2 regions of the Streptomonospora halophila genome follow, and region 2 is predicted to be linked to the other one. Evidence: predicted binding sites of a transcription regulator. Region 2 holds the regulator's gene; the other holds the start of a gene.

Region 1 (5,794 bases), on a different contig from region 2:
CGGCGAGTTCCTGCGGGCCGACGCCGCGATCGACTTTCTGAAGATGAACCAGGCCTACACCGAGCGGTTCGGCGAGGGCATGTGCCTGACCAGCTCCTATCGCGACCTGTCCAACCAGCAGCGCCTCTACGCCACCAAGCCGCCCGGCATGGCCGCGGTACCCGGCACCAGCAACCACGGCTGGGGACTGGCCGTCGACCTGTGCGGCGGTGTGCAGTCTCAGGGCAGCGCGCAGTTCAACTGGCTGGAGGCCAATTCCACGAAGTGGAACTGGTTCCACCCGCAGTGGGCGTACTCCAACCCCTTCGAGCCCTGGCACTGGGAGTACGACGCCGAGCACGGCTGAGAGACGGTCGGGTAACCGGGTGACCACACGGTCGGGTCGGCTGGGCGGCTGCTCCAGCGTGCGCTCTGACCAGCCGGCCGTGTGGCCATCAGCCGGATCGTCGCGGTCGTGGACCACGGTCGCGGAATCGCCGGTCGGACGCTCGTAATCGCGGGCCGGGCGCCGGTTGCGCACCGGTCGGCCGAAGGTCCGCTCGACCACCCGCCTGCGCGGCAGCACCTGGAACCCCGTCGCGTCGTCGCTGCGGCGGACGATCTCCACGACCGACCGGAACCTCTCCGAGGCCCAGGCCGGGGGCCGGTTGCCGACCCGGTCGGGGTAGCCGGCATCGGCCCGGACCAGGCCGATGGACGGGAAGGCCGCGGCCGGCCGCTCCAGCACGCGGCGCCCGCCGGGACGGTCCTCCGAGGCGGAGGTCACCGCGACCACGAGGGCCGGCCCGAGCGTATCGGTGATCAGGTGGCGCTTGCGGCCGGTGGTCCTCTTGCCCGCGTCGAATCCGCGCTCGGCACCGCCTTCGCCGGACTTGACCGACCGGGCGTCGGGTACCGCGGTCCAGCCGACGGCCGCACGCCGCCGGACAGGCCGGTCAGCGGTGTGCCGAGCGTCGGGGAACGGGGCCGCCGGGTCGGCGACGACCGCGCCGTTCACGACCTCCGCCGCCGGGCCCACCGGGCTTCTCCGCAGCAGGAACCGCCGGAAGCCGCCCCTACCCCGCCCCCCGCTAGGGACGTCCGGGCCGTCGCGTGGCCGGTCTCGGGCGGCCGCGCGGTGCCCCGGGGCGAACAGGCACAAGGTGCTGACATGGATCATCTTCGGAGGGTGATCGACAGGTGCGATGTGCCCGCGTGCCCTGCGAGGGCGCGCGCCTCGGCCGGGCGCACGGCCAGCACGAGCAGCGGGCCGGCCGACGCGGCGCCCGAAGCCCCGGCCTCCTCGACGGCGACCACCGGGCGGTCCTCGACGACGGTCCGCGCGGGCGGCGCCTCGCCGCCGAGGGGCGCGGCGCCGCCGCCCGCGGCCGCCAGCACGTCGACCCTGCTGCCCGGGTGCACCAGGCCGTCGGGGAGCGTGCCGGTCGGCCGCACCGGGGCCGCCACCAGACCCGGGTCACGCCCGTGTGCGGGAGGCCCGGCGATGCGCGCGCGGGTGAGGACCTCGCCGCGGGTGACGGGGCCGGTGAGCGAGCGCCCGAGCGGGTCGTCGTGCGGGCGCAGCGCGTGCTCGGGCACCGCCGCCGGCGGCAGGGCCCGCACTGCGAGGTCGCCGGGCGCCAAGGGGGAGAGCGCGTCGAGCCGCCGTGCGGCCACGAGCACCTCGGTGGCGGGTGCCGGCGGCGGCCGCAGCAGCAGCACTGCGCCTGTCAGCGCGAGCGCGGCGCAGAGAGCGCCCAGGGGTCGGCGCAGGCGGGCGAGCGCGCGCAGCGGTGCGCTCGCGGATCCGCGCCCGCTCACCGCGCCGCCCCTGCGGGCGAGGGCACGGAGCCGGGCGGGCAGAGATGCGGAGCGAGCGGGGGCGGGACCACGTGGGGGTCCGGGACCGGAGTGCGGGCGGAGCGTGCGGTGAACACAACGGCGGCGTGCATGCCCGTACGGTAGGCCGCCGGTCGCCGACCGTGCCGCCGCCGTCCACAGGCGCCGCGGGTGGGTTTGCGCCAGGGGGCCCGGGCGCCGCGGTCGGCGTCCATGTTCCCGGCCGGGAGCGGGGCGGGGCCGCTCGGGCCGTCGCCGCCCTCGCGGCCTCGGCGGCCCCGGAGCGCACGAGCGGCGTGTGCGGCGGTCGGGCGGCGCTACCGCGGACGGGAACGGCCGCGCGGCGTCCTCGCCGCCGGCCGGCCGTCCTTCGGGACCCCGGCGACGGGCGGGAGCGCGTATGACCGGCCGCGGCGGAACCGCCCGCCGGCCGTGGCGGAATCAGCCGGGCGCCGGAGGCCGGGCGGGTGCCGGGACCCGCCTCAGCTGCTCGCGGAGGTGGAGGAGGCGCCGGATCCGGCGGGGGCCTTGCTCTCCTTGGCGCCGGAGGAGTCCGACTTCGCCGAGGAGGAGTCCGATCCGGACGACGATCCGGAGGACGAACCGGAGTCCGATCCGGAGGACGCCGACTCGCTCTTCGCGGTGGCGCCGGACTCGCCGTTCGCGCTCGCGCCGGAGGCCGCCGTGGACGACCGGTCCGGGGAGGCGCTGCTGTCGGTGCGGTAGAAGCCCGATCCCTTGAAGACGATGCCCACCGCTGAGTACACCTTGCGCAGCCGGCCCTGGCACTCGGGGCAGACGGTGAGCGAGTCGTCGCTGAAGCTCTGCACGACCTCCATCTGGGAGCCGCACTCGGTGCATGCGTACTGGTACGTCGGCACTGGGTCCTCCTATTGGCACTCTCACCCGTCGACTGCCAAATATTACGCGGTCCGGCAGCACAGCCGCGACATCGGGGGTGCGGCGCCGTCGAGATCGCCTGCGATCACGCTGCCGTCATGCTCGAACGCCGCGGGCCCGGCGGGTGTTCCCCCAGTACAGGGCGGCCGCGTCCGCCGTCAGGCCGCCGGCAGCAGGCGCATCCCCCCGCTCGGCGTCACCACCCCGTCCACCGGCCGGTCGTGCGGCTCGGCCGGGACCGACTCCACCAGCTCTGTGTCGTAAATCACCGCCAGCGTGCGGGTGTGCGGACCCACCCGGGCCAGCGCCCGGTCGTAGCACCCGGCGCCCCGCCCCAACCGCAGCCCGCGGCCGTCCACCGCCAGCGCCGGGCACACGACCGCCGCCGCCCGGCGGACCGCATCGGGCCCGTAGCGGCGCCCCGTCGGTTCCAGCAGCCCGTACCGCGCCTCGGCCAGGCTGTCGGGCCCGTCGTAGGCGGCCCAGTCGAGCTCGCCGCTGTCGAGGAACACCGGCAGAAGTACGTAGGTGCCGCGCTTCCACAGCGCCGCGATCAGCTTGCGGGTGTCGGGCTCGGTACCCACCGCGTAGTAGGCGGCCACCGTCCCGCCCGTCGTGAGCAGCGGCTCCGCCGCCAGCGCGTCGCGGATCGCCGACCCGGCCGCGCTCCGCTCGTACTCGGGCATGGACCGCCGCGCCGCGGCGATCCGCCGGCGCATCTCCTGCTTGGTCTCCTGTGCGCTCACGAGACAGCAGTCTTCCAGCTCGTGCGGTCGGCGGTGGCGCCCGGGAGCGCCCGGCCGCCACCGCCGCCGACACGGGCTCCGGCGCCTCCGGCCGTTCGGCCGCACAGGCCCACGCGTGCCGGACGCCGCGCACCCGGGCGGTGTCCTAAAGTGCCGACATGACAGATACAGAACGCCGCCCCGGCGTCGCGAAGGCCGTCGTGCCCGCGGCCGGACTGGGCACCCGGTTCCTCCCGGCCACCAAGGCGACACCCAAGGAGATGCTGCCCATCGTCGACAAACCGGCGATCCAGTACGTCGTCGAGGAGGCCGTCGCCGCCGGACTCGACGACGTCCTGATGGTCACCGGCCGCTCCAAGCGCTCGATCGAGGACCATTTCGACCGCGCCTACGAGCTGGAGGAGGCGCTGCGGGCCAAGAGCGACACCCAGCGGCTGCACGCCGTGCGCGAGTCCAGCGAGCTGGCGCAGGTCCACTACGTCCGCCAGGGCGAGCCCCGCGGCCTGGGCCACGCCGTGCTGTGCGCCTCCGCCCACGTCGGCGACGAGCCGTTCGCGGTGCTGCTCGGCGACGACCTCATCGGCCCCCGCGAGGCCCTGCTGCGGCGCATGATCCAGGTCCGCGAGACTTACGGGGGCAGCGTCGTCGCCCTCATGGAGGTCGAGCCCGAGCAGGTCTCCCTCTACGGCTGCGCCGCCATCGAGCCCACCGGCGAGGACGACGTCGTCACCGTCACCGACCTCGTCGAGAAGCCGGCCGCCGACCAGGCGCCCAGCCGCTGGGCGATCATCGGCCGCTACATCTGCGACCCCGCCGTCTTCGACGTGCTGCGCGAGACCCCTCCCGGCCGCGGCGGCGAGATCCAGCTGACCGACGCGCTGCTGGAGCTCGCCCAGCGCAAGCCCGCCGACGGCGGCCCCGTGCACGGCGTGCTCTTCCGCGGTCAGCGCTACGACACCGGCAACAAGGCCGACTACCTGCGCACTGTGGTGGAATTCGCATGTGAGCGCCCGGACCTGGCCGCGGACCTGCTGCCGTGGCTGCGCGACTTCGTCGACCGGCACACCGCCGCCGGCGGCGACTCCTGAACACGCCTCCACCGCCTCCGCCCCCAGCACGCCCGAGGGCGGCCCAGCCGAACAGTGGGTGAGGAAATGAAGACCGTCGAGCAGCACATCCGCGACGTCCTGGACCTGGTCGAGCCGCTCGAACCCATCGAGCTGGACCTGCTGCGCGCCCACGGCGGCGTGCTCGCCGAGGCCGTATCCTCCGCCGTCTCACTGCCCCAGTTCGACAACTCCTCCATGGACGGCTACGCGGTCGCCGCCGACGACCTCGCCGGCGCCTCCGCGCAGGAGCCGGTACGCCTTCCCGTGGTGGCCGACATCCCCGCCGGCGACGTGGCGGCCACCGCCGTGCGCCGCGGGCACTGCGCGCGCATCATGACCGGAGCGCCGCTGCCGCGCGGCGCCGACGCGGTGGTCCCCGTCGAGTGGACCGACGGCGGTCTGGCGACCGTCGCCGTCGACCGCCCGGTCCAGCCGGGCAACGCCATCCGGCGGGTCGGCGAGGACGTCGAGAAGGGCACCACCGTTCTGCGGCCGGGCGTGCGCCTGGGGGCGGGGGAGCTCGCGGTGGCGGCCGCGGTCGGCCGCGGAACGGTGCCGGTGCACCCCCGGCCACGCGTGGTGGTGCTCTCCACCGGCGCCGAACTGGTCGAGCCGGGATCGGCGATCGGCCCGGGCCAGATCTGGGAGTCCAACAGCTACATGCTGACGGCGGCGGCGCTGGACGCAGGGTGCTCGGCGGTCCGCCGGGGCTTCGTCGGCGACGACCCGGCCACCGTCCTGGAGACCGTCGAGGACGTGCTCGTGCAGGCCGACATCGTGCTGACCACCGGCGGCGTCAGCATGGGCGTCTACGACGTGGTCAAGGAGGTGCTGTCGCGGCTGGGCACGGTGAGCTTCGACAAGGTCGCCATGCAGCCGGGGATGCCGCAGGGAGCCGGCACCGTCGGCGAGTCCGCCACCCCGATCCTGACTCTGCCCGGGAACCCGGTCAGCTCCTACGTGTCCTTCCAGCTGTTCGTGCGGCCGGTGCTGCGCCGGCTGCGGGGGCTGGCGCCCGACCCCCTCCCGGCCGTGCACGCCCGGCTCACGGCGCCGGTGCCGCACTCGCCCAAGGGCCGGCGCTCCTACCTGCGGGCGGTGCTGGAGTACGACGGCTCGGCAGGACCCACCCCCTACACCGCCCAGCCCGCCACCCGGCAGGGGTCTCACCAGCTCTCGGCGCTTGCGGAGGCCAACGCGCTGGTCGTGGTCCCCGAAGCG
Region 2 (5,794 bases):
GAGCCCACCGACCCCACCGAGGAACCCCAGCCGGAGGACCCCGGCGACGGCTCCACCGGCGACTCCACGACGCCGCCCGACGACGGCGGTAACGACACCGGCGGCGGCTCCGACACGCCCGGCACCTCCGACCCCGGCGACACCACCACGGGCACGGGCACCGGCGAGTCGGCGGTCGGGGTCGGCTAAGCGGTCGCCCGGCGCCGAAGCGGTGACGGGCGAGCGCGCGAGCCACGCGGTCGCCGCAGCGGCGAAGTCCCGGACGGCTGCCGGGGGTCCCGGCGCCGACCGCGCCCTCCCCCGGGCCCTTCACAGGGCGCCGGCGTTCCGCCCCGCTCCGGCGGTGCGGCCGCCGACGCTCCGAGCACCGCCCGGCGGCCGCACCGGCGGATTCACCACCGCCCGCAGCGCGCCTGGAGCACAGAGAGCGCGGCCACGCCGGCGGTGGACGTGCGCAGCACCGTCGGGCCCAGCAGGGCGCGCACCGCGCCCGCTGTCTCCAGCGCGCCCAGCTCGCTTTCGGAGAATCCGCCTTCGGGGCCGACCACCAGCACGATCCCGTCCTCGTCGGCGGGCCCCGCCCCCGCGCCGGCCGCGGGCGGCTCGGGTGCCGTCAGGCGCTCGGGCAGCGGCAGCGCCGAGAGGCGGACCCCGGCGTCCTCGTGCAGCACGACAGCGACGCCGGCCGCGGCGACCCGTGCGCAGGCCTCGCCGATTCCGGCCTGCTCGGTGACCTCGGGGATCCGGCTGCGCCGCGACTGCTTGGCGGCCTCGCGCGCGGCGGCGCGCCACTTGGCCAGCGACTTGGCCGCCCGCTCGGGCTTCCAGCGGGTGATGCACCGCTCGGCCGCCCAGGGCACGATGCGGTCGACGCCCGCCTCGGTCATGACCTCCACCGCCAGCTCGCCGCGGTCGCCCTTGGGCAGCGCCTGGACCACGGTGAGGTGCGGGCGGGGCGGCGGGTCGACGCCGCGCTCCTCGACCGCGCAGACCACGCGGTCCCCGCCGGCTTCGAGCACCCGGCAGCGCGCGCGGGTCCCGGCGCCGTCGACCAGGTGCAGGGGCTCGCCCACGGCGACCCGCCGCACCGTCGCGGCGTGCCGGCCCTCGGGGCCGGACAGCACCACGGTGCCGCCGTCGAGCCGGCCGGGTTCGCACAAGAAGACCGGAGGTGTCACACCTCACCCCAATTCCAGGGCCGGGCGCGGGCGCCCGGCACGACGGCCGGCCACAGACGCGGGCCGGCTCCGTGCGTGCGAGCACGCGGAGCCGGCCCGTGTCCGAGCGCCCGGCGGACGATCCGCGGAGGCCGCGGCCGAGGCCTCAGCGCGCCCCGAAGGCGTCGCGCAGCCGCGAGAACAGGCCGCCGTGGCCCGGGCTGAACTTGCCCGGAGGCTGGTCCTCGCCGCGCAGCTCGGCGAACTTGCGCAGCAGTGCCTCCTGCTCCTCGTCCAGCTTGGCGGGGGTCTCGACGTCGACCTGGATCATCAGGTCGCCGCGCCCCGCGCCGTCGAGGTGGCGGCTGCCGCGCCCCTGCAGCGTGATGACGTGGCCGGAGCCGGTGCCGGGCCGCAGGTCGATCTCCTCGGTGCCGTCGAGCGTCTCGAAGGTGAACGAGGCACCCAGCGCGGCGGCGGTCATCGGCACGGTTATGGTGCAGTGCAGGTCGTCGCCGCGCCGCTCGAAGGTCGGGTGCGGGCGCTGCACGATCTCCAGGAAGATGTCGCCGCGCGGGCCGCCGTTGGGGCCGACCTCGCCCTCGCCGGCCAGCTGGATCTGGGTGCCGTCCTCGACGCCCGCGGGGATCTGCACCTTGCGGGTGACCTTCTCGCGCACGCGGCCCTCGCCGGCGCAGTCGGCGCAGGGATCGGTGATGACCGAGCCCTGCCCGGAGCACTGCGGGCACGGCCGCGTGGTCATGACCTGGCCCAGGAACGACCGCGCGACCTGCGAGACCTCACCGCGCCCCTGGCACATGTCGCAGGTCTGGCGGTGGGTGCCCTTGGCCGTGCCCTCGCCCTGGCAGGTGTTGCACAGCACCGCCGTGGGGAAGGTGACGTCCTTGGTCACGCCGAACGCGGTCTCGGAGAGGTCCAGCTCGATGCGGACCTTGATGCTGCGCCCGCGCCGCGCCCGGTCGCGGGGGCTGCGCCCGCCGCCGGGCTGGCCGCCGCCGAAGAACGCGTTCATGATGTCGTCGAAGGGGAAGCCGCCCGCGCCGAAGCCGCCGGCCCCCGCTCCGCCGCCTCCGCCGGAGGGCGCGAAGGGATCGGCGCCCATGTCGAACATCCGGCGCTTGCTGTCGTCGGAGAGGACCTCGTAGGCCTGGGTCACTTCCTTGAAGCGATCCTGCGTGGCCGGGTCCGGGTTGACGTCCGGGTGGAGTTCGCGGGCGAGCCGCCGATACGCCTTCTTGATCTCGTCCTTGGATGCGTCGCGCCGCACCCCGAGGATCTCGTAGTAGTCTCTCGCCACTTACTGCCCCGCAAGTATCTGTCCGAGGTACCGAGCCACAGCGCGTACCGCTCCCATCGTTCCTGGGTAGTCCATCCGAGTGGGGCCGACCACACCGATCTTGGCCAGAGGCTGATCGCCGATCCCGTAACCGGCCGAGACGATCGATGTGGATCTCAGACCCTCGTGAGAGTTCTCGGCGCCGATGCGCACCGTCAGCATGGAAGGGTCGCCCGCCTCTCCCAGCAAACGGAGCAGCACGACGTTTTCTTCCAAAGCCTCGAGTACGTCCCGCAGGCTAGCCGACAAATCCATCGCGGCGAGATTCGCCGTACCACCGAGGACGATCTTCTCGTCGTGGCGCTCGACGAGGCTCTCCAGCAGAACCGACAGCACGGCCGCGGCAAGGGCGCGGTCGTCCGGCGGCAGCTGGCCGGGCAGATCCTCCACGGCACTGGGGACCTCGGTGAGCCACGTGCCCACCAGAGCCCGGTTGAGCATCTGCCGGAGGCTGTCCACAGCGTCCTCGCTGACCGCCTCCAGACCGTCTATGACCCGCTGCTCGACGCGGCCGGTGTCGGTGATGAGGACCATCATCACGCGCTGCTGGCCCAGCGGGACCAGCTCCACGTGCTGAACCGACGACCGCGTGAGCGACGGGTACTGTACCACCGCCACCTGGCGTGTGAGCTGGGCCAGCAGGCGCACCGTGCGCCCCACGATCTCGTCGAGGTCGACCGCGCCGCCGAGGAAGGTCTCGATGGCGCGCCGCTCGGCTCCGGAGAGCGGCTTCACGGTGGACAGCCGGTCCACGAACAGCCGGTAGCCCTTGTCCGTGGGGACCCGCCCGGCGCTCGTGTGCGGCTGGGCGATGTAGCCGTCCTCCTCCAGGGCCACCATGTCGTTGCGGATGGTAGCGGGGGAAACACCGAGGGTATGCCGGTCCGACAGCGCCTTGGACCCCACGGGCTCGTTCGTGGACACGTAATCCTCGACGATCGCACGCAGAACCGCCAGCTTCCGCTCGTCGAGCACGTGCTCACCTCCTGGCACTCCATGGTCCTAAGTGCTAATTCTATGCCGTCGTGCAAGGTCGGATCGAAAACGGGCCGCCGGATCCCGCCGCACGGCGGCGCGTCGCCTCCGACCGGCCCCCGCGCCGCCCAGCGCGGCGGCGCGACCGCGGATACAATCCCCGCCGTGCACACCAACTCCGACAGCTCGGGCAAGAGGTACGGCCCAGACGTCCTGGCGGGCGAGTGGCGCCTGCCGCGCAAGGGCGCCGTCGCCGAGGTCGCGCTGGAGCAGGGGATCGTCCTGGAGTCGGCCGACGAGGGGTTCTGCGGCGCCGTCGTGGGATGGGACAAGCGGACCGTGACCCTGGAGGACCGGCACGGCCGCCACCGCGTCTTCGACCTCGAACCCGCGGCCTTCCTCCTCGACGGCCGCCCCGTGACCGCGGTACGGCCCGCCGCGGAGCCCTCGGGCCCGGCCCGCAGCGCCTCCGGGTCGATCGCCGTGCGGGGCGCGCGCCCGCGGGTGGCCAGGCAGAGCCGCATCTACGTCGAAGGCGTCCACGACGCCGAGCTCGTCGAGAAGGTCTGGGGGCACGACCTGCGCGTGGAGGGCGTGGTCGTGGAGTACCTCGAAGGCGTCGACCACCTGCCCGCGATCGTGGCCGACTTCGGCCCGGAGCCGGGTCGGCGGCTGGGCGTCCTGGTGGACCACCTGGTGCCGGGCTCGAAGGAGAGCCGCATCGCCGAGCAGGTCGCCTCGCCCGACGTGCTGGTCACCGGCCACCCCTTCATCGACATCTGGCAGGCGGTCAAGCCGTCCGTGCTGGGGTTCTCCGCGTGGCCGCGGGTGCCGCGCGGCGTATCGTGGAAGGAGGGGGTCCTGCGGGCACTGGGCAGCGACGAGGAGCCCGGTGAGGCCTGGCACCGGATCCTGGGGTCGGTGCGCAGCTACGCCGACCTCGAACCGGAGCTGCTGGGCCGCGTCGAAGAGCTCATCGACTTCGTCACCGCGGCGCACGGGGTGCAAGACTAAGACGTGTCCGGGCGTACCGCGCGCGAGGGGTGCGCGGTGGCCTGACGGGGCACCTGATGGCACTATCGGCCCAACGCAATCGGCACAGCCAAGGGACAAGATGAGCGAGACCCCGCCCAACCGACCACAGCCCCAGGAGGGGCCCTCCGGTGACCAGTCGGCACCAGGCCGCGCTCCCTCTGGCGGGCAGCCCGGCCAGGGGCAGGCGGGCACCGGCGAGCAGCCCGGCTACGGGCAGCCCGAGTACGGCCAACCCAGCGGGGGGCAGCCCGCCTACGGACAGCCCGAATACGGGCAACCCGGCGCCGCGCAGCCGGACTACGGCCAGCCCAGCGGCGGCCAGCCCGGCTACGCTCAGCCCGGATACGGCCAGCCCAGCGGCGGACAGCCCGGCTACGGACAACCCGGCTACGGCCAGCCCAGCGGCGGACAGCCCGGCTACGGCCAGCCCAGCGGCGGACAGCCCGGCTACGCTCAGCCCGGATACGGACAACCCGGCTACGGACAACCCGGCTACGGACAACCCGGATACGGCCAGCCCAGCGGCGGACAGCCCGGCTACGGACAACCCGGATACGGCGAGCAGCCCTACCAGCAGCAGGCCCCCGGATACCCGCAGCCGCAGCAGCCCCAGCCGGGATACGGGACGGCGCCGGGCCAGCAGCAACCGGGTTACGGCCAGCCGCAACCCGGCCATCCCCAGGCGCCCTACCAACAGCCCCAGCCCGGTTACCAGCAGCCGCAGCAGCCCGGGTACGGGCCGCAGCCGGGCGCGCCGCAGCAGCAGGGCTACGAGCAGCAGCCGGGCGCCTTCCCCGGCGGCCCGCCCCCGGGGCAGCAGGGCTACCCCCAGCAGGGCTTCCCCCAGCAGCCCGGCTACGCTCCGGGCCGACCTCACCGGCCCGACGCCTCCGACGACGCCACCTGGGCGATGATCGCCCACCTCTCCGGCGTCATCCTGTCGTGCTTGGGCTGGCTGCCCGCCCTGATCATCTACTCGGTGAAGCGCAAGGACTCCCCGTTCGTCCGCCATCAGGCGGGCGAGGCGCTGAACTTCCAGCTGACCCTGCTGATCCCCTACTTCATCGCCTGGGCGGTCTACATCGGCCTCGGGGTCTTCGCACCGTCCATCTCCTGGATCGGCTCCGTGCTCGTGGCGGTGATCTGGGTGGCCTCGATCGTGCTCGGCGTGCTGGCCGCGCTCAGCGCGAACCGCGGCAGCCAGTACCGCTATCCGGTGTCGATCCGCATGGTCAAGTGACCGGCCGCGGGGCGCGGGCGGGCGGGCGGC

What was found. The regulator HrcA, encoded in region 2, represses chaperone genes, less so after heat shock. The targets are predictions, from matches to a motif close to TTGGCACTCTCNNNNNGAGAGTGCCAA.
Region 1: the regulator HrcA is predicted to act here: its motif matches at 2,712-2,738, upstream of ABEA15_RS20555 (FmdB family zinc ribbon protein).

What each region holds. Positions count from the first base shown of each region.
Region 1 is NZ_BAABIK010000028.1:44,932-50,725, reverse strand. It holds gene ABEA15_RS20565 (D-alanyl-D-alanine carboxypeptidase family protein) at 1-346, shown strand, start outside; partial or broken gene ABEA15_RS25680 (transposase) at 536-1,159, opposite strand; gene ABEA15_RS20560 (SAF domain-containing protein) at 1,156-1,800, opposite strand; gene ABEA15_RS20555 (FmdB family zinc ribbon protein) at 2,301-2,699, opposite strand; gene ABEA15_RS20550 (5-formyltetrahydrofolate cyclo-ligase) at 2,877-3,437, opposite strand; gene galU (UTP--glucose-1-phosphate uridylyltransferase GalU) at 3,623-4,552, shown strand; gene glp (molybdotransferase-like divisome protein Glp) at 4,619-5,794, shown strand, end outside.
Region 2 is NZ_BAABIK010000005.1:9,321-15,114, forward strand. It holds gene ABEA15_RS05835 (hypothetical protein) at 1-189, shown strand, start outside; gene ABEA15_RS05840 (16S rRNA (uracil(1498)-N(3))-methyltransferase) at 393-1,178, opposite strand; gene dnaJ (molecular chaperone DnaJ) at 1,324-2,475, opposite strand; gene hrcA (heat-inducible transcriptional repressor HrcA) at 2,476-3,489, opposite strand; gene ABEA15_RS05855 (DUF3097 domain-containing protein) at 3,655-4,503, shown strand; gene ABEA15_RS05860 (DUF4870 domain-containing protein) at 4,604-5,764, shown strand.